Regions from separate parts of the Novosphingobium sp. HR1a genome, predicted to be linked through region 2. Evidence: riboswitches for the same ligand, from Rfam matches in the RefSeq annotation. Region 2 holds a riboswitch; the other holds the start of a gene.
What was found. Region 2 has a riboswitch for cobalamin ahead of HWN72_RS13660 (HoxN/HupN/NixA family nickel/cobalt transporter). Riboswitches for the same ligand answer to the same signal wherever they lie in the genome.
Positions count from the first base shown of each region.

Region 1 (10,498 bases), on a different contig from region 2:
CGTCGAGTTCATCGACCAGATTGCCAGTCGGGAACATGGCGCCGCCATCCTCACCCTCATCGGCGGGATCGACGAATTCCAGCACGATCTCGGCGGCGGGAAAGGTCACGCCGTCCAGCTCGAAGTCGCCGGTTTCCAGCACTGCGCCGCCGCTGACGGGGACATGCGCGATGATGGTCTTGCCGATATTGGCCTGCCAGATGCCCACGGTGCGCACCCCGTCAGGTCCGGCTGCGACATAACCCGCATGGATCGCGAAAGCCCCGGCGGCGGTCGAAAGGTTGCCGCAATTGCCAGACCAGTCCACGAAATCGGTGTCGATGGAGACCTGCCCATAGAGGTAGTCCACGTCGTGCCCTTCGCGCGTGCTGGGCGAGAGGATCACGCATTTGCTGGTGCTGGAGGTCGCGCCGCCCATGCCGTCGATCTGGGCGCCGTAGGGGTCGGGGCTGCCGATCACGCGCTGGAACAGGCGGTCGCGAGCTTGGCCGGGAACGCGCGCGGCTTCGGGCAGGTCTTCGAGGCGGAAGAACACGCCCTTGCTGGTGCCGCCGCGCATGTACGTGGCCGGAATGGCGATCTGGCCCATCAGACGGTTTCCGCTTCGGAAGCGAGGAAGTCGGCGGCAAAGCGCTGCAGCACGCCGCCCGCTTCGTAGATCGAGACTTCCTCGGCCGTATCGAGGCGGCAGGTTACGGGAACCTGCGTCGCCGCACCGTCGGCATGGCGGATCACCAGCGTCAGCGTGGCGCGCGGGCGGCGCTCGCCCTCCACATCATACGTTTCGGTGCCATCAAGGCCCAGCGTCAGGCGAGTGGTGCCGGGCTGAAACTCCAGCGGCAGCACGCCCATGCCGATCAGGTTGGTGCGGTGTATGCGCTCGAACCCTTCGGCGACGATGGCTTCTACGCCCGCCAGCCGCACGCCCTTGGCCGCCCAGTCGCGCGAGGAGCCCTGGCCGTAATCGGCCCCTGCCACGATGATCAGGGGTTGGCGGCGCTCCAGATAGGTCTCGATCGCTTCCCACATGCGCGTCACTTTGCCGTCGGGCTCGACGCGGGCGAGAGAGCCCTTTTTCACCGCGCCGTCCACCACCGCCATCTCGTTGACCAGCTGCGGGTTGGCGAAGGTCGCCCGCATGGCGGTCAGGTGATCGCCGCGGTGCGTGGCGTAGGAGTTGAAGTCCTCCTCCGGCAGCCCCATCCGCGCGAGGTATTCGCCCGCCGCCGAACTCGCGAGGATCGCATTCGAGGGCGAGAGGTGGTCAGTGGTGATGTTGTCGGGCAGGATCGCCAGCGGGCGCATGGCCTTGAGCGTGCGCGGGAACGCGGCCAGCGCGCCGACGCCTTCGGTATCCCAATAAGGCGGGCGGCGGATATAGGTGGATTGCGGCCGCCAGTCGTAGAGCGGGCTGGCCTCGTCACGCGCGCGTGGCGCGAACATCGGGTCGTAGACGTCGCGGAACTGCTGCGGCTTCACTGAGGCGGCGACGATCGCGTCGATGTCCTCGTCGCTGGGCCACAGGTCGGCAAGGCGGATGTCCTTGCCATCCACCACGCCCAGCACGTCGTTCTCGATATCGAAGCGTATCGTCCCCGCTATCGCATAGGCGACGACCAGCGGCGGCGAGGCAAGGAATGCTTGCCTAGCATAAGGGTGGATGCGCCCGTCGAAGTTGCGGTTCCCCGAAAGGACGGCGGTGGCGTAGAGATCGCGTTCGATGATCTCGTTCTGGATCGCCGGATCGAGCGCGCCCGACATGCCGTTGCAGGTGGTGCAGGCATAGGCGACGATGCCGAAGCCCAGCGCTTCCAGCTCCGGCAGCAGGCCGGATTCCTCCAGATAGAGGCGTGCGACCTTCGATCCGGGTGCGAAGGAAGTCTTGACCCACGGCTTGCGCGTGAGGCCCAGCGCATTGGCCTTCTTCGCGACAAGACCCGCCGCCACGACATTGCGCGGGTTGGAGGTGTTGGTGCAGCTGGTGATCGCGGCGATCACGACGGCGCCATCGGGCAGCAGCCCATCGCGCTCCTGCGCCACCGCCTTGTCGAGATCGACGGCGATGCCGCGCTCCTCCAGCGCCGAGGTCGGCAGGCGGCGGTGCGGGTTTGAGGGGCCAGCCATGTTGCGCACGACGGTTGAAAGGTCGAACTCCAGCACCCGTTCGTATTCGGCATTGCGCAGGTCGTCGGCCCAAAGGCCGGTCAGCTTTGCATAGTCCTCGACCAGCCGGACATGATCGGGATCGCGGCCCGTCAGCAGCAGGTAGTCGATGGTCTGGCTGTCGATGTGGAACATCGCAGCGGTGGCGCCGTATTCCGGGCACATATTGGAGATTGTCGCGCGGTCGCCGATCGAGAGGCTGTCGGCGCCTTCTCCGAAGAACTCGATCCATGCGCCGACGACGCGGCTCTGGCGCAGGAACTCGGTAATGGCGAGGACGATGTCGGTGGCGGTTATACCCGGCTGGCGTTGCCCGGTGAGGCGCACGCCAACGATATCGGGGAGGCGCATCATCGAGGCGCGGCCCAGCATCACCGTCTCGGCTTCCAGCCCGCCGACGCCGATGGCGATGACGCCCAGCGCATCGACGTGCGGCGTATGGCTGTCCGTGCCCACGCAGGTATCCGGAAACGCGACGCCATCGCGCACCTGAATGACGGGCGACATCTTCTCCAGATTGATCTGGTGCATGATGCCGTTGCCCGCCGGGATCACATCGACGTTCTCGAAGGCGCTCTTGGTCCATTCGATGAAGTGGAAGCGATCTTCGTTGCGGCGATCTTCTACCGCCCGGTTCTTGTCGAAGGCGGCTGCATCGAAGCCGCCATATTCGACAGCGAGCGAGTGGTCGACGATCAGCTGCGTGGGCACCACCGGATTGACCTTGGCCGGATCGCCGCCCTGGTCGGCGATGGCGTCGCGCAGGCCGGCAAGATCGACCAGCGCGGTCTGGCCGAGGATGTCGTGGCATACGACGCGCGCGGGATACCAGGGGAAGTCGAGATAGCGCTTGCGCTCGACAATCTGGGTCAGCGCATCGCTCAGCAGCGCCGGATCACAGCGGCGCACCAACTGCTCGGCGAGCACCCGGGAAACGTAGGGAAGGCCGCTATAAGCGCCGGGGCGGATGCCCTCGACGGCGGCGCGCGTGTCGAAATAATCGACGGCGGTTCCAGCTGACGTTCCAGGGAAGGGCTTGCGATAGGCGTGGTTCATGGGCCTCTTATCGGCAGCGCCGCCGCCTGTGAAAATGGCTGAAAAGGCGAAGACTTGCGGACGGATTTCTGCAAATCTGCAAACTTTGCGAATTCAGGCTGCGGCCGCGTTCTGACGGATGGGGCGTGACTTGCCGTGCTCGTCGACGCAGACCATCTCGAAACGGCCTTTTACCGCGAGCGAGCGTTCGCCGCTGATGAGCCCCTCGGCGGTCATCTCCACTTCGACCGTCAGCGACGAGCACCCTTCGCGCACGACGTAGGCGTGCAGTTCGACGAGTTGTCCGACTCGGACCGGGTGGCGGAACTCGATCTTTTCCGAGGTTCGCATCACCACCGCCGCGCGGGCATGGCGGCTTGCGGCGATGAAGGCAGCCTTGCCCAGCAGGCTGAGCGCAGTGCCACCGAACAGCGTGCCATAGTGGTTGGCCTGTTCGGGAAAGACCATTTCGCACAGCCGGGTCGATGGGGTGTCCGCGGGCAGGGCATGGGCAGTGGGCATGGTGGTATCTCCTTTGCGAAGACAGCCAACCACGCGCCGGGCGCGGGACAAACCCCTGAAAGCGGGAAGGTTGCGAAGGCCTTCCGTGCAAACCCGCGAATGTTGCGAATTCGTAGTGGGTCCAACGCCAAGGAGCCTTGTCAGAGCCCGTCCGGTTCCCGGACGAGCCCTGCGGCTCGTTCAGCCGGCGAGTTCCTCTCTGACGATCCGCGCGCCAGCGCCAAGCGCGTTCAGTTTGCCTCGAGCCACGGCGCGGGGCAGCGGGGCCATGCCGCAGTTGGTGGACGGGTAGAGCTTGTCAGCTTCCACGAACTGCAGGGCCCTGCGCAGGGTATCGGCCACCTCTTCGGGCGTTTCGATGGTGTCGCTGGCCACATCGATGGCCCCGACCATGACCTTCTTCCCGCGGATCAGTTCGATGAGGTCCAACGGAACCCGCGAGTGATGGCATTCTAGCGATACGATATCGATCTTCGACTTTTGGAGATTCGGGAAGGTCTGTTCGTACTGCCGCCATTCCGCCCCCAGGGTCTTCTTCCAGTCGGTGTTCGCCTTGATGCCGTACCCGTAGCAGATGTGGACCGCCGTTTCGCATTTCAGCCCTTCGGCAGCCCTCTCCAGCGTGGCGATCCCCCAGTCGTTGGCCTCTTCGAAGAAGACGTTGAACGCGGGCTCGTCGAACTGGATAATGTCGATGCCTGCCGCCTCCAGTTCCCTGGCCTCCTGGTTGAGGATCGTGGCGAATTCCCAGGCCAGCTTTTCCCGGCTGCGGTAATGGGCATCGTAGAGCGTATCGATCATCGTCATCGGGCCGGGCAGCGTCCATTTGATGGGCTGATCGGTCTGCGTGCGCAGATACCGGGCATCATCGACGAAGACCGGCTGCGGGCGGGCGACCGCGCCGACGACCGTAGGCACGCTCGCATCGTAGCGATTGCGGATCCTGACCGTCTCACGCTTCTCGAAATCGACGCCGCTCAGGTGCTCGATGAATGTCGTAACGAAGTGCTGGCGGGTCTGTTCGCCATCGCCGACGATGTCGATCCCGGCCTGCCGCTGATCGTCCACGGCCAGGCGCAGCGCATCGTGCTTGCCGGCGACCAGTTCCTCGCCTTCCAGCTTCCAGGGCGACCAGAGTTTCTCGGGCTCGGCCAGCCAAGAGGGCTTGGGCAGACTGCCAGCGGTCAAAGTGGGCAACAGTGTTTTCATGTTGGATGACCTTGTGTGCTGTCTTGTCAAAGGATGTGGCTGGCGGCGTAGCCGGCGGACCAGCGGTCCAGATCGGCCTGGTACGGCCGGATGAAGTGCTCTTGCGCAAACCGGCCCTGCTCGATGGCGAGGCGGCTGCGCTCTTCGCGGTCGTAGACGATCCGGGTGGACGAGAAGTCCTGATGGTTCAGGCTGGGCCGGAAGCATTTCCCCGCAGCCGAATTGGCGTTGTAGATTTCGGGCCGGTAGATCCTCTGGAACGATTCCATCGTGCTGATCGTGCCGATCAGTTCGAGGCTGGTGTAATCGCTTGCCAGATCGCCGGTGAAATAGAACGCCATCGGCGCGACACTGCCCCGAGGCATGAAGTAGCGCGCCTGCAGGCCCATCTTCGCGAAGTATTCGTCGGTGGAGGAGAACGCGCTCTGCCGGTACTCGATCCCCAGGATCGGGTGGCGGTTTTCCGTGCGATGGTAGGTCTGGCTGCTCGAGACACTCAGGCAGATGACCGGAGGCTTCGCGAAATTGTCCCGGTATGTAGGCGAGGCCAGGAAGTGCCGGAACAGGTTGCCGTGCAGATCGCCGAAGCCCTCCGGCGTCGCGAACGTAGACCGTCCCTTGTTATGCTCGGCCAGCAGCACGCTGAAGTCGTAATCGCGCACGTAGGACGAGAAATTGTTCCCGGCGATCCCGGCGATGCACGTATCGGTCTTTCGGTCGATGATGCTCGGCTTCAGGATCTCGATCATCGGGAAGGCATCGCCGCCATCGCCCGCAGCAACATGCATCTCGACCGAGACGATATCGAGCTCGACCCGGTAGCGGTCACCCTCGGGATTGTCCCAATCCGCCAGATCGTTGCAGCGGTTGTCGATCATCCTGAGGGCAGCCTGCAGGTTTTCCTGGCGGTGCTCGCCTCTGGCCAGATTGGCGAAGTTCGTCGTGATCCGCGTGTTGTCGGAGGGGCGATAATTCTCGTCGAAGCGAATGCTGCTGATGGAGAATGTGAGATCGTCGTCTGTCATGGCCGGTTGTCCTGAAGATCGCCTGATCGTGGGCGCCAGCGGCGCGCCGGAAGCGATACGGGTGAGGCGAGGGCGTGGGAATGTCGGGTTGGCGTGTGTTGCGGGCATGCACGGTGTCCTGCGGTCCGGCGCGAACGCCGTCCGTCGTTGTGGTTCGGGAATGGGTCTGGATTTGCGGCGCGCCGCGTCAGGCGGGGCTCAGCCCGATGACACGGCGCGCGGGCGCATTCGTCGATTTGCGAAGGGGCGGGACAGGATTGCAAACATCGACCGATCACCTGCTTTGGCCGGGCGGAAGGATCGAAGGAAGAACGCGCAAAGTAGGAGCGGCCCACACGGCGGATAGACTGCGGGCCACGCTTCAAGCGCGATCCACCGGAGGAACCCCCGTCCGAGGAACGTTATGGCGCCGAAGGCAGGTCTCCTGGCTTGCGGGTCATTGCGGCGGTTCCGGCCTTCCCGAGCCTTGTGCAAGGCTCAGTGACACGAAATGGAACCGCCACTCGCCACTTACAGTTGCGGGGGCAGCGCCGGACTCTGCCCCGAAGGGCACCACCGGCTTCCCGTCTTAGCCCCGCCGTCATGCCTGAAGCGGGGAACCTCGACACGCTCTCTCAACACCATCGCCAGCCAACTGTCAACCATCATATAAAGATATCTTTATATGATGGTTTCGATGTGAGGCTATTCCGTCAGCGACGCAGTCCGCGCTCGTACTTGGCCGAGGAGCGGTACACGTGAGGAAAGGCTGGAAAGCTCCTCGAGAACCTGCAAAACTATGATGGTTTCTTGATCTGAACATCGCGGTCGCCGCTGCGGCATTGCTGATTGGCAAGATCTGGAAATGCTCAAGCAGGTTCGCCGTCACAGCGGTGATCCTCAAGTCCATGGAGCAGACGTGACCGGGGACGCCGTGCAGGTGACCGGGCATCAGGCCGCCGCTCAACGACGTGCGGGTCTTCTCCGTCAAGGGTTCGTTCGACTGCCATGTCTGCCGCAATGCAACTGTCCCCCCATGGCGGTTACTGTGGGTACGCGCCTGCACACTCTCGTCTCGCCCGCATATCTGCAGAACTGCGCTGGCGCGTGGACGGCGATGGATGGCGACTGTCCTTCGGGCGATGTTTTGAGGATCATGTTGCCTTGGGTTTGCGAAGGGGGCAGGCGAAGCGTTTCGTACGTGCCGCGTTCTGGCCGCGTGCGCGGATCGAGTGGCGTGCGCTGAACGAGGCGTTCGTCATCTTGGCGCCTGACTGCGGACCCGATTCAGTCGATCTGGCTGATCTGATGGGCCGTCTGGTCGAACTGGCCAAACGACCGCTTACGCCTAAGGAACTTCTTGCGGTGCTGCCGCTCACCAACAAGGAACGCGTGCGCTGGACCAAGGACGGTCGTCTTACCCCCAGTGGATCCGTGAGTATCCGTAAGGGGCAGATCGTATCGGTGCCGACCTATTCGGTATCGCAGGTTGAGCGCCTGCTGGGCGCTCCTCAGGTCATTTGCGACTGGCGCGAAGAAGATGCGCGTCTGGGCAAGGATGGCCACTGACGCCAGCGTCTCGCAATGCCACATTCTCCATGCTCACTGGTTGTCGCCGGTAAGCACGCAAACGAGATCCAACCGCCCGACCATGACGGTCGAGCGGCCGGACGCAAGTATCATTCCGGCTTGTGTTCCAGCGTGAAGCTGAGCGTCGCCGTGAGTTCGACATTGCGGTACTTGGTCGGGTTGTCGCTAGGTCCGTTATAGACGGCATGAATGACATTGAGGCCTTGGTTACGCACGACGAGCGTTACGGTGCCGTCGGTGCCGGTCACGACCTCCTTCGCGTCCGGGTCATTCACGAAGTCAGCGATGAGATGGGCCCCGGCCACCGGCTGCCCCTGGAAGAGAACCTTGTACTTCAGCTTCTGCCCCAGCAGCTTCGGGATCGGGCCTACCGGCACGATCTGAAGCGTCTGGCCGGGCAACGCCGGTATGCTGCCCATCAGTTTGCCCTGGATCCGCACTGCATACTTGATGTTGTTGGTCGAGATTTCGGCGCCGGGCATCTCGTCGAGGCCCTTCTTTTCGTACTCGCCGCCCTTCATGCGCGACCACACGCCGTTCTGCAGAACGGCGGTGACGAAGGCGGGTTTGACTTCGGTTTCGACGAGCATGGCGAGGCCCGAGACCCGGTGCAACACCTTGATCGACGTGCCCTCGGCATCAAAGGCGGCGACCGTGTCGATCAGCGGCTCGCGCTTTACCATGTCCATGTCGTCGGCGCCTTCGCCATAGACGAGCACGATCTGCTTCGAGCGTTCGGTCAGGTAGATACCATGGGCTTGGGCAGGTACGGTGCAGAGCGTGAGGAGCGAGGTGAGGATCGTGGCATTCAACGCGGTTTTCATCGTGCACATCCTTGCTTTGGTTCGATCGAGGGCATGGTGGAGGTCTCGGCCGGAGACAGGGGTTGCGCCCCGCATCACAGGCTCAAGCATCACAGGCCAACCGTGATGCTGGCGACGGCGCTCAAGGGGGCGCCCGGATAAAGATTGCTGCCGAAGCCGCGCTCGGCGTACTTCTTGTCGAGCAGGTTGTTGACGTTGACCTGCAGCTTCACGTTCTCTGCGAGCGGATAATAGGCGAGCAGGTTCACCGTGGCGTAAGGCCGGATATAGGGCGCGGTGGCCGCCGTGCCTGCTATGCGTCCGCCCAGATACGTGACGCCCGCGCCTGCACCCAAGCCCGCGAGGGCACCGTCCTGAAACTCGTAGACATTGAGCAGGCTGGCCGAATGGCGCGGCGTGTTGGGAAGACGCTGCCCTAACGGAAGACGGTTGTCCTTCGTCACCTCGGAATCGGCGAAGGCATAACCACCCACCACGCGCCAGGCGCGCGTGATGTTGCCGGTGATGGAGATGTCGATGCCCCGGCTGCGCACTTCACCTGCGGCAATGCTGTAATCGAGGTTGTCCGGGTCGGTGGTTGCAACGTTCTGCTTGGTCGTGTGGAACAGCGCCGCCGTCGCGCTCAGGGTGCCGTCCAGCAGTTCGAGCTTCACGCCCGCCTCGTAGCTGGTGCCCCGCTCGGGATCTAGCACATTGCCGTTCACATCAGCGGCCGTGTTCGGCTTGTTGGAGCGCGCATAGCTGCCGTAGAGCGAGACTTGCGGGCTGAGCACAAAGACAGTGCCGAGGCGCGGGGTGAACACCGTCTGTCTGAAGGCGGAAGTCACGCCATTACGCAGGTTGAGGTTGTCGCTCTCGAATCTTTCGAGCCGTCCGCCGACCAGCACCTTCAGCCAGGGCAGCAACGATAGCTGATCCTGAGCGTAGCCGGCGAAGGTCCGCGTCTGCGTGCGGATGCTGGTGAAGCTGCCATTAAGCGGCGGTATGGCCGATCCGTAGACCGGGGCGAAGATGTCGATCGTGAAGGGCGAGAGCGTCGGGCTCGAATTGCGGATGACCTCGGTGTAGTGAAACGCCTCGAATTCGGCGCCCAGCAGCACTTCGTGCTCGATCGTGCCGGAGGCGAATTTGCCGGTCAGGTTGACCTGCGCATCGAGATCACGCCATCTCAGCGTCCGTTCGCTGTAGGTCCGCACCAGGGTGCGGCCATCGGCGCGCACGCTGGAGGCCTGGATGCCGGGGCCGCCCAGTTCGCCGTTGTAATATTGCATCCCCGCACGCAGCTTCCAGTCCCGGCCCAGCTTGTAGTCGGCGACGATGTTGCCGAGCCCGTTACGCACGCGCCAGCGGCCAACCGATGGCTCTCCGAAGAACCGGGAGGAAGGGATGGCGATCGCAAGCTGGTTGCGGAAGGCGGGATTGCCGCGATCGAGCGGTGTCTTAACCTGCACCAATTCGCCGCCAAGCGTGAAGGTCAGGTCAGAGGAGGCATCCCAGGCGACCACAGGGGCAACCACGATGCGGTCGGACTGGACATGGTCGCGGAAGGTGTCACCGCCTTCCACCGCCGCGCCAAGGCGATAGCGTACGGTCCGACCGCTATCGACAGGGCCGGTGGCATCCACGGTGCCGCGCCATCCGCCGAAGCTGTCGATCCGGCCGCTGACAGTCTGCGCCGTCCGATCCGAAGGCACGCGCGAGACGATGTTGAAGGTGCCACCCGGATCGCCGCGGCCGTAAAGCAGGGCGGCCGGGCCGCGCAGCACGTCCACGCGCTCCACCGCGATCGAATCGGGCGCAGGCGGATAGCCGCGGTTCATCGGGAAACCGTTGCGGAAATACTCAGATGGGGTGAAGCCACGCAGGTTGTAGTCGGTCAGGCCGGTGCCGCCGAAGTTGTTGCCGCGCGTGATGCCGCCCGCATAGGCCAGTACGTCCTCGACGCGGTTGGCCTGAAGGTCCTCCACGACCTGCCGGGTCAGTACCGTCACCGACTGCGGCACTTCGAGGAGCGGCGTGTCGGTGCGTGTCGCGCTGTTCGAGCGGGTGGCGTTGTAGGCGCCGCCCTTGCCGGTGACGACGATCGGATCGTCGGCGTTATCGGTTTCGGCGGCATGAGCCAGCATCGGGACCGGCATCAGCGCGAATGCG
Region 1 covers NZ_JABXWS010000077.1:78,486-88,983, reverse strand. Annotated here, with positions in the region: gene prpF (2-methylaconitate cis-trans isomerase PrpF) at 1-589, opposite strand, end outside; gene acnD (Fe/S-dependent 2-methylisocitrate dehydratase AcnD) at 589-3,219, opposite strand; gene HWN72_RS21040 (acyl-CoA thioesterase) at 3,313-3,720, opposite strand; gene HWN72_RS21035 (methionine synthase) at 3,901-4,929, opposite strand; gene HWN72_RS21030 (DUF1852 domain-containing protein) at 4,956-5,954, opposite strand; cobalamin riboswitch at 6,351-6,573, opposite strand; gene HWN72_RS21025 (hypothetical protein) at 7,041-7,502, shown strand; gene HWN72_RS21020 (DUF4198 domain-containing protein) at 7,613-8,347, opposite strand; gene HWN72_RS21015 (TonB-dependent siderophore receptor) at 8,437-10,498, opposite strand, start outside.
Region 1: linked by a shared signal. The riboswitch ahead of HWN72_RS21030 (DUF1852 domain-containing protein) and the one ahead of HWN72_RS13660 (HoxN/HupN/NixA family nickel/cobalt transporter) in region 2 are both predicted to bind cobalamin.

Region 2 (10,498 bases):
TCGCGACGAGGCCGCCGAGGATCGGCTCGACCTTGGTATGCTTGAACCCGGCCTTGCGCACCATGCCTTCGAACTCGGGCATCGGCGGGAAACGGCGGATCGATTCGATCAGGTAGCGGTACGATTCCGCGTCCCCGGCGATCATCGAGCCGATCTTCGGGACCAGCTTGTGCGAATAGGCGTCGTAGACTTCCTTGAAGCCCGGCCACTCCGTGGTCGAGAATTCGAGACAGAAGAAGCGGCCGCCGAACTTGAGCACGCGGTGCGCCTCGGCCAGCGCCTTGTCGATGTGGGTGACGTTGCGGATGCCGAAGGCGATCGTGTAGGCGTCGAAGAAGTGGGCGGGGAAGCTCAGTTCCTCGGCATTCTGGCGCGACCACACCAGCGTGTCGATGCCGCGCTCCATGGCGCGCTCGATGCCGACGTCGAGCATGTCCTGGTTGATGTCCGAGACGGTGACCACCGCGCCCTCGGCTTCCATGCGAAAGGCGATGTCGCCCGTACCGCCCGCCATGTCGAGGATCTGCTCATCGGGCCGCGGACGCACGCGGCGCACGAACTTGTCCTTCCACAAGCGGTGCATGCCCACCGACATGGCATCGTTCATCACGTCGTATTTGCGCGCGACGGAGGAGAAGACGGCGCCGACGCGGCTTTCCTTGTCCTCGGCCGCGACGTCTTCATAGCCGAAGGAAACGGTTTCGCTGCCGGTTTCGGGGCCGGCCTGGCCACTGATTTCGCTGCTCATGGCGCAGTCCTCTAAACGGCCGGGCGCGCCTGCGCCACCGCTTTTACCGCAAGGATGTGACGGGATTCGTCATGCACAGGCGCCGCCGCCTGCGGCATTCTTGTCCGCGTCCCCATTCCCGGAGAAACGCGATGGCCGAAATGTCCCTCCAGCCCACCTTCAGCCTCGCGCCCGAGAAGCTGTGGCAGGCGATCAATCCCTGGACCTGGACGTTCGAGGGCTCGCAGGTCGGGCTGGTCAACGTCAACATCGGCGAAACCAGGTACCCCGAGACCGAGCGCGCGATCCTCGATGAAGTCGGCAGTTACGGCCGCCAACTGGGCCGGATCGGCGATGCCCTGGAAGTGCTGATCGCCCATTTCGACACGGCCCGGCTCTCCGAGGCGGAGCGCGACGCATTGAGGATCCTTGAAGGCGACCTCGCCAAGATCCGCCGCGTCAAGGCGCGCGAACGGAAGAAGTCGCAGTGAACTTGCCAGCCCGGCCCAATGGAGGCACCCTCCCTTCAGGGGAAAACAGGAGGAAGAACCAATGACCGACTTCGACCCAAGACCCGCGAGTTCGGCGCCCAAGTCGGGTTTCGACTTCAACCAGCCGACGATCATAAACCTGCTCTATCTCGCATCCTACGTGACCGGAGTGACGGGCATCGTCGGCGTCGTGCTCGCCTATGCCTGGCGCGGGGACGCGAAGGCCGCATGGGAGGTGTCGCACTACGAATATGCGATCCGCACGTTCTGGCTGTTCTTCCTCGGCATGGTGGTAGGCACGATCCTGACGCTCGTGCTGATCGGCATCCCGATCCTGATCGCGGTGTCGGTTCTGGTGATCGTGCGCTGCGTGATGAGTATCCTCAACGCGCAGAAGCAGGTGCCGATGCCCAATCCGGGCAGCTGGCTGGTTTAGAACGCCCCGTACGCAAGGTACGCCAGACCCGCCGCCTGCACCGCGGCGATGGTGTGGAGCTGAGCGACGAAGGGTTGCTTGCGCGTCTTGTGCCGGAAGGCCCGGCGCCCAGCATAAGCGCCGGGCGTCCCGCCCGCGAGCGCGAGAAGCAGCAGCCGCGATTCCGGGATACGCCGTTCTCCCCGCCGCGCGCGGGCCTTGTCGATGCCGAAAGCAGCGAAGGCGACGAGGTTGAGCCCCGCCGCCAGCACCCACAGAACGTCCGTCAAATTCAGGCCGGTCACAGGCGGGCGAAGATCGACACCGCAAGGTTGATCCACAAGGCGAGCGTGAACAGCATGCCCAGAACGAAGGCCCCGCCCCGGTGCGCCGGGTTATTGTAGGTCATGTGGATCAGGCTCTGCACCACCCGCGCGGCGACGTAGCCCCAGGCGAAGATCAGCGTCCAGCGTCCCACGACCGCCACCACGAAAGCGGTGAGGCAGGCGGCGTAGAACAGCGTCGGCAGTTCGAACAGGTTGTCATAGTGCCGCACCGCCGCGCGGGCGCTTTCGGGCTCGGGCGGGCCGATGTGCGCACGGTAGTAGTCGGGATCCATCGACTTGATGATACCGGTGCGGGCGACCGCCATGCGCACGAAAGCCACGAACGTCAGCGCGACCACCACCAGCATCGGCAGGAAAATTAGGGTCGGGTTATGGGACATGCGGCGGCCTCCTTCATGATGGTTCCGCGTAAGGGAGCGGGAATCGCCCGGTCAGTTACTGGGCGTTGCAGCCCTATCCGGCGCTACGTCCGCAGGCGCAGCGGCCTCCGGTTCGTCCTGTTCGTCCGGGAGCGGACCACCCTCGGGGCCCAGCTTCTCCCAGTCCTCGTCGGCATCGGTCGGCGGCGGAGGCGGAGCGGAGGCGACGATCGGTTCGGGCTTGAGCCGGGATTTCGGGGTGCGGCTGGCGTAATGATCGGCGCCGTCCTTACTGAAGGCATAGACTTGCGTGAACGGCACACGGTACTCGGCCGTCCCGTCCGAGACGACCACTTCGTTACCGGCGAGGCGTTCAACGGTGCCGATGGCGAAGCCGTCGTCATCGACGAGCGGAAGTCCGTGGACGAGTTCTTCGCGGGACACATTGCGCACGGTGACCGCGTTCTCGTCAAGCAGGGCGCGCTTGCCCGCCTTGCTGTCGGCGGAGACGGGAGCCGACGTCTGGGCGAGCGCCGGCGGGGCGGTGATTGCAGGAGCGAGCGCAAGCGCGCTCAGCAGCAGCATAGTACGGGGCAAGACCGTTTCTCCGGACAGAATTCTCAGGAGAAATGCGCATGAAGCAAGCCGGTTGCCAAGAGCTACCCGCTGCGGGAGGCCGGAAACATCCGGCGAAATACGAGGAATGAGCCCCAATCCGGCGGGAATGGAGGAAAAATTGCCCCCATTCCCGATCCGATACGACTTACTCCGCCGCCACTTCGCCGAACAGGCCGGGCTCAGAACCATCGTCCACCAGCGGCTCGTCGTTCGCGCGCACCTTCTTGCGCGAGTCGAAGTTGGCCCACACGGTGTTCCAGTCGCCGCGGGTGGCGCCCTTCGAATATTCCGTCGAACGGGTCTCGAAGAAGTTGGCGTGCTCGACGCCGTTGAGCAGCGGCTGCAACCAGGGCAGCGGGTGATCCTCGATCAGGTAGATCGGCTTCATGCCCAGCTGGCCAAGGCGCCAATCGGCGATGTAGCGGATGTACTTCTTGATATCCTTGGGCGTCATGCCCGGCACCGGGCCCAGCTCGAACGCCAGGTCGATGAAGTTGTCCTCGAGACGGATCGTGGTCTGGCACTGATCGGCGATATCGTCCTTCACCGCCTTGGTGAGGCAGCCACGCTCTTCGCAGAAGGCGTGGAATAGCTTGATGATGCCTTCGCAGTGCAGCGATTCGTCACGCACCGACCACGAGACGATCTGGCCCATGCCCTTCATCTTGTTGAAGCGCGGGAAGTTCATCAGCATCGCGAAGCTGGCGAACAGCTGCACGCCCTCGGTGAAGCCGCCGAACATCGCCAGTGTGCGGGCGATGTCCTCGTCGTTGTCGACGCCGAATTTCTGCAGGTAGTCGTGCTTGTCCTTGAGTTCCGAGTACTCAAGGAACGCGCCGTACTCGCTCTCGGGCATGCCGATGGTGTCGAGCAGGTGCGAATAGGCCGCGATGTGCACCGTCTCCATGTTGGAGAAGGCGGTGAGCATCATCTTGATCTCGGTCGGCTTGAAGACGCGCGCGTACTTCTCATGGTAGCAGTCCTGCACTTCCACGTCGGCCTGCGTGAAGAAGCGGAAGATCTGGGTGAGCAGGTTGCGCTCATGATCCGAGATGTTCTGCACCCAGTCGCGGCAGTCCTCGCCCAGAGGCACTTCCTCGGGCAGCCAGTGGACCTGCTGCTGGATCTTCCAGTAGTCGTAAGCCCAGGGATATTCGAAGGGCTTGTAGGTCTTGCGGGCTTCGAGAAGGGACATGGGCGGCTCCGGTGGATCGTCTGAAATTGCGTTCGCCCACAACGCTTTCACGCTTGGGCGGAAAGGCCAGAGATAGGCAAGATCGCGCGCAAATCGAGTGCGTGAATCATCTTCCCACAGGAATATGTGGGGGCAAGGAAAAAGTGCAGCCCCAAGGGGTTGTGGGTGTGATTAATTTCGCCGCCCTCGCATGAATCCCCGGATTGTGCCGGTCAGAGGACTTCGGCGACGCCTTTCAGGCTCTCTCGCGGCTTGTCGATCGCCTGCGCTTTCAGCTGATGCACGCGCGGGATCGAAACTTGCAAGACCTCGGCGATCTCGGCGAGGTTCAGTTCCTCCACGAAGTAGAGCTGCACGATCAGCTTGAGCCGGTCCGGCAGGTCGGTGATCGCCGCGATGACCGCGCCGCGCATCTCGGCGTCGACCAGCATCGCGAAGCTGTCAGGCGTTTCCGTCGCGAAAGTCATCCACTGGTCGGAATAGACCTCATCGATCGGCTCGAAACGCATCGGGCGGGCAGCATCCTGCAGCGAGACCAACTCACCCTCGCCCATGCCCATCGCCTGCGCCAGTTCGTCAGGCCGGGGATCGCGGCCGAGCCAGCCCCGAAGCTGCGTCTCCTTGTGCGCCAGCATGCGGCGGCGCTCGGACGTGCCGCGCGTGCCCTGCACGTTGCGGCGCACAAGATCGACCATCGCCCCCCGCACCCGCATCTTGGCATAGGCGGCGAAGCCGTCCTCGGTCGGCAGATCGTGTTTCTGCGCGCATTCGGTGAGCGCGACGAGGCCGACCTCCACCAGATCCTCCAGTTCGATCCCCGGACGCCCGGTGCCGTGAACGTGCCAAGCCGGCCACTTGACCATCGGCAGGAAGCGGCGGACCACGAAGCCCTCTCGCGCACTTGGGACGACCTGTTCGCCACGATGGACGCGATGGTCTTTTTCGCCATGCCAGGCGCGATCCAGGTTTCGGGCGACACCGCCGAGGGCCGCTGCCACGTACGCGAGATCGCCCGGATCGAGGGCAAGGTGATGAAATTCGCCGCCCGCTACTTCGACGACCTCGTCCGCCACGACGGCCGCTGGCGCTTCGCCCGGCGCACATACGCGATGAACATCGCCGAATAGCCCCCTCTTGCGGCGGAGCAGGCGCGCGATTAGGAAGGCCGCGCCGAAGCGTTCACCTTGAGCATTTCGGCGAAAGATCGCGCCGGTGCCCCGCAAGGGGCTTAAAAGGGAACGCGGTGAGGATGTTCTCATCCGAATCCGGGGCTGTCCCTGCAACTGTAAGTGGCGAGCGCGATGCATAGGCCGGTGCCCCGAAGGTGGTCGCCGGCAGCCACTGGGCCGGACGCTGCGACATGCGAGGCCACGGGAAGGCCATGCATCAAGCGATGACCCGCGAGCCAGGAGACCTGCCTGCGTCCGGTCGCTCTTGCCTTGGTCCAGGGGATGGCCGCGGCACGGTAACTTCCGTCTGAGCGACGCAACGTGCGGCGGGGGCCGCATCGGCGCGAGGGACGCCGGGCGCTGCCGCGTCCGTCCGGGGCCTCCCGTGCCGACCGCGCCGAGTGCGCGGCACGCCCCCGTCAGGTCGCTGACGCGAAGACGGATCAGAACGCCGATGTCGCCCGCGAAAACCTCTCTCAAGAGCCGGATAACCGTGCTCTTTTTTCTGCTCGTCGCCGCCAACCTGGTCGTCTGGGGCTGGGCGTTCAGCCTGTTCCACGCCAGCCCGGTGATGCTGGGCACCGCCCTCCTCGCCTGGAGCCTCGGCCTGCGCCACGCGGTGGACGCCGACCACATCGCCGCCATCGACAACGTCACTCGCAAGTTGATGCAGGAAGGCCAGCGCCCGATCACCGTGGGCCTTTGGTTTGCGCTCGGCCATTCCGCCATCGTCCTGATCGCCGCGACCACCATCGCGCTGGCAGCAGGCACTCTCGATGATTTCGAGGCATTCGGCCGTTCGGGCGGGGTGATCGCGACGATCATTTCCGCCTGCTTCCTGTTCCTGATCGCGATCATGAATCTCGCGATCCTGCGCGGGGTCTGGCAACGCTTCGTCGAGGTGCGGCGCGGCGGGACCTATGCCGAGGAAGACCTCGACATGCTGCTCGCCGGACGCGGGCTGATCGCGCGAATCCTGCGCCCCGTGTTCCGGCTGGTGCGCCATGCCTGGCACATGGCGCCGCTCGGCTTCCTGTTCGGCCTCGGTTTCGACACCGCCACCGAAGTCGCCATCCTCGGCCTCTCGGGCGCGCATGCGGCGGACGGCGTTTCGCTGGGGTCGGTGCTGGTGTTCCCGGTGCTGTTCGCGGCGGGCATGGCCCTGCTCGACACCGCCGACGGCGTCATCATGCTGGGGGCCTACGAATGGGCCTTCGTCAAGCCGATCCGCAAGCTCTACTACAACATCGTCATCACCGCGATCTCGGCCATGGTGGCGCTGGTGATCGGCTCGATCCAGACCGCCGCGCTGCTGTCGGACAAATTCGGGCTGGAGGGCGGCGTGTGGTCCGGGGCGGCCTCGCTTTCGGAGCAGTTCAACACGCTGGGCTTCCTGATCGTCGGCCTGTTCGTGGTGTGCTGGTTGCTGAGCTGGGCCGTGTACCGCTGGGGCGGTCTGGACACGGTGGAAGTGGGGGCGGCGGCCAGCCCACCCCGCTGCGACTAGGGCGTAAACGAGCAAGTCTCGCCCCCCTCCCGCTTGCGGGAGGGCAATCCCTTTCTGCTCCCCTCCCGCTTGCGGGAGGGGCTGGGGGTGGGTCTTTTACCACGCAAGAAAGCCCGGCGGTCATGGGGAACCACCGGGCTTTCCGAACCTTCCGGGATAGGAAGGTTCTATATTTCAGTCCGTTATCAGCGCAGCAGCGAGAGGACGTTCTGCTGGCTCTGGTTGGCCTGTGCGAGCATCGCGGTGGATGCCTGGCTGAGGATCTGCGCCTTGGCCATCGCGGTGGTTTCGGCCGAGTAGTCGGCGTCCTCGATACGGCTGCGGGCGTCGGACAAGTTGGTGGTGGTGTTGGTCAGGTTGTTGATCGCCGATTCGAGGCGGTTCTGGCCGGCACCCAGCGAGGCGCGGGTGGCGTTGACGTCCGACAGCGCGGCATCGACGTTGGTAAGCGTGGTCGCCGCCTTCGTGGCGTCGGTCACGTCGAGGGCGGTCGCCGAAACCTTGGTGCCGTCGATCGCCTTGGAGGTCAGCCCGACCTGCTGGCCGCCCTGCGAACCGGTCTGGATGTTGAAGGTGAGGTCGGCGCCGGCGGTGGTCGAGATCAGCGTGTTGCCGTTGAACTTGGCCTGCGTGAAGCTGTCGTTGATCTGCGTGGTCAGCGCCGAGACTTCCTGCTGCATCGCCGCGCGGTCCGAGGTCTGGTAAGTGCCCGAGGCCGACTGGATCGCCAGTTCGCGCACGCGCTGCAGCATGTTGCCGACTTCCGACAGCGTGCCTTCGGCGGTCTGGGCCAGCGAGATGCCGTCGTTGGCGTTGCGGATGCCTTGGCTCATGCCGCGGATCTGCGAGGTCATCGAGGTCGAGATGGCGAGGCCCGCCGCGTCGTCCTTGGCCGAGTTGATGCGCTTGCCGGTCGACAGGCGCTCCATTGCGGTACCAAGGGCCTTGTTGGCCGAATTCGATGCGTTCGAGGCGCGGATCGCGCTGATGTTGGTGTTGATGACTAACATTGTGCGTGTTCCCGTGAAGTGTCCCGTTGGTCCCGGCGGGTGGGTTTCCAGCGCCGCCAGCCCCTAAACCGGCAGGGGGCGAGGAAGTTTAAGTACGGGGTTCAACAAGCGCTTGCGATTCGACTCGTCGTCCCGGACTTGATCCGGGACCGCTGGCCGTGAACCGCCCACATCGCCGCGCGCGGCCTGCGATTGCCCCAAGAAACCCCAGCGGTCCCGGATAAAGTCCGGGACGACGGCCCATTTAGATCGTCCTTCTGACGGTAATTATTAAGCACATCTCCCCCCCTAAATTACCGCTCTCTTTGCCGTCCGCTCCTCATAAGCACCTTCAGAACACGGTTAATTCTAGAAGGAGCGCGATATGACCGGATTGCCGGGCATCCACGACAAGCTCCGCCTACACGGCCCGGTGATGCAGCGCGCGAGCGCCATTGCCGCCTCTCTTTTCGACACCGCTGCAATCGATTTTCGCGATGCGGCCGATCACACACCCGGGAAACCGCGCCGCCGCCGCGTCAGCCTTTCGCGTGGGAACATGCCGGGGATAGTGCGCGAAGGCGCGAGCCACACCTCCGTCACTTACGCCGCCCCCGTCAACGAGACGTCGCTGGCGATGATCCTCGCCGCCATGGCCGGCCCAGAAGACCCGATCGCCGCCAATCCGGAGATCCACGACCAGGCGGGCGCGATCGACGATCTGATCGAAAGCATGGCCAGCCACGGCGAATGGTTTCCGAACATCGCTTTCTTCGAGGAGTCCGGCGCGCAGCGCATCGTCCAGGCCATCCTCGATGGCGCGATCGACTACATCGCCTGACCCGGCGGGAACGCGAAGTGCTGGGCAGCGTCGCCAGCGGCCTGTCCAACCGCCTGATAGGAGAAAGACTCTCGATCAGCCCGCGAACGGTTGAAACCCACCGCGCCAACATGCTCAACAAGCTGGGCGCCAATCACACGTCCGACGCGAGCCGCATCGCGATCGAGGCATCCCTCGTGAACTGACGCCAATCCGGCAATATCCCTAGGCGTGCGTGAACGAGCCGTTAGCCACGATCGCGGTACATCAAAGCTGTCGGCGCCACCCGTTGCCAAGGCGCCGACGCCTGATCCGCAGTCGCCTGATCTCCGGACGACGATGCGGGCCCGGTCGTATTCCCCTCCCGACCGGGCCTGTCGCGGGATCGTTTGGGGCCGGCGGTGTCAGTGCAGTCGGATGGAGGCCGAGGCCAGCGGAACATCTGCGGCATGAGCGCCGCGTTCACCCTTCGCCAGCACCGCCGCGACATGGCCCGCCAGCATAGCGAGCGCGAGCGTCGAACCTTCCGCGATAGCTTCCTCGGAGCCGCCCGGAGGCACCACGGTCGCAAGACAAGTATCGTGACCGCCCCGCGAAAGCATGAACGGCATGTCCGGACCGATGATCTCCAGCACGGCGCTCATCCCCGCGCCGCAGTCCAGCATGGCGTTGATGCGTACGCGGTCGAGCGGTACGGCTCCGTCGACGCCACTGCCGCTCAGCAGGTGTAGCGCTTCGTGAATACGGTCGATCTCCTCGCAGGCGGCACTGCCCGCGCAATCGTGGAGGAAGTCACGCAGACGGCGCGCATGAACGCGATCGCTGCCGACACTGTTCGAAGTACTTGCCATTGCCTTATCGTTGTCTTTCGCGTCCGAAGGGTGCGCCACAGTCCCCAGACCTGGCCCAGCGTCAATACGCAGTTCCCTGTAGCCCGGATTCGCTGTCCCGCCTTGTTACATCTTATAGAGGCTAGGTGAAACACCCGTGTATTCACGGCTGCGCAGACCCCTTGCGGAAATTTCCTTAGGCAAACCGCCGCTAGGGACGGGTTGTCGCGGCAATTTTATCCGCGAACCGGGCCGGTTCGGCGGGGCCCAGATCGTGTCCGGTATCGACGCCCCGCACCCGTCCTTGCGAGCGTTGGGGCAGTAACTCCATGTCGCGTCCCGATATTGTCCAGGTGCAGATCACATGACTTTCTGAAATCGTGCGCATGACGGCTGCCCGGGTGAGCATCCGCATCTGCGCGAAGCATGGGCGCGGGCACGTGGTCGGCCGGTCACCGGACTGTGGTACCGGCACAGAATCCATCACTCCGAAAAATGCCGCCATGCCGGGCATCGGCGCCATCGCGAATCGCACTCCATCGACCTCGTGCAGCCTTTGCCGCGCTCTATCGGCAGTCTCGCAGGCTTGCTCGCAAAGTGATTCGCCCCCGCGCGCGCAGGCCGCGGCCGGTGACGATCATACTGCCCTTCTCTCGACTATGAGCCATGCAGGATCGTATCAGCAAACCAATGTCAAACGCCGGCAGTGTTCCCGCGCGCAGCGAACCAAGGCACCATGCGCTCGATCGCATCCTCGATCTCCAGCGTGGAGACGGCGAAGCTGAGGCGGATGAAACGGTTGCCATCGACCGGGTCGAAGTCGATGCCCGGCGCGGTGGCGACGCCGGTGTCGGCAAGGAGCTGGCGGCAGAAGGCGAAGCTGTCGTTGGTCAGGTGGCCGATGTCGGCCCAGATGTAGAACGCCCCGTCCGGCGGCGCGATGCGCTGCAGGCCGAGACGGGGGAGCGCGGCCAGCAGCAGTTCGCGATTGCGCGCGTAATTGGCGTGGTGCCCCTCCAGTTCCTCGGTGC
Region 2 covers NZ_JABXWS010000051.1:16,778-27,275, forward strand. Annotated here, with positions in the region: gene HWN72_RS13615 (class I SAM-dependent methyltransferase) at 1-748, opposite strand, end outside; gene HWN72_RS13620 (hypothetical protein) at 880-1,218, shown strand; gene HWN72_RS13625 (DUF4870 domain-containing protein) at 1,280-1,654, shown strand; gene HWN72_RS13630 (DUF1294 domain-containing protein) at 1,651-1,938, opposite strand; gene HWN72_RS13635 (MAPEG family protein) at 1,935-2,360, opposite strand; gene HWN72_RS13640 (hypothetical protein) at 2,412-2,936, opposite strand; gene HWN72_RS13645 (ribonucleotide-diphosphate reductase subunit beta) at 3,103-4,152, opposite strand; gene HWN72_RS13650 (sigma-70 family RNA polymerase sigma factor) at 4,365-5,036, opposite strand; gene HWN72_RS13655 (nuclear transport factor 2 family protein) at 5,076-5,279, shown strand; cobalamin riboswitch at 5,346-5,589, shown strand; gene HWN72_RS13660 (HoxN/HupN/NixA family nickel/cobalt transporter) at 5,776-6,828, shown strand; gene HWN72_RS13665 (flagellin) at 7,014-7,838, opposite strand; gene HWN72_RS31085 (hypothetical protein) at 8,203-8,658, shown strand; gene HWN72_RS31090 (LuxR C-terminal-related transcriptional regulator) at 8,676-8,843, shown strand; gene HWN72_RS13675 (hypothetical protein) at 9,042-9,488, opposite strand; gene HWN72_RS13680 (aminotransferase class I/II-fold pyridoxal phosphate-dependent enzyme) at 10,161-10,498, opposite strand, start outside.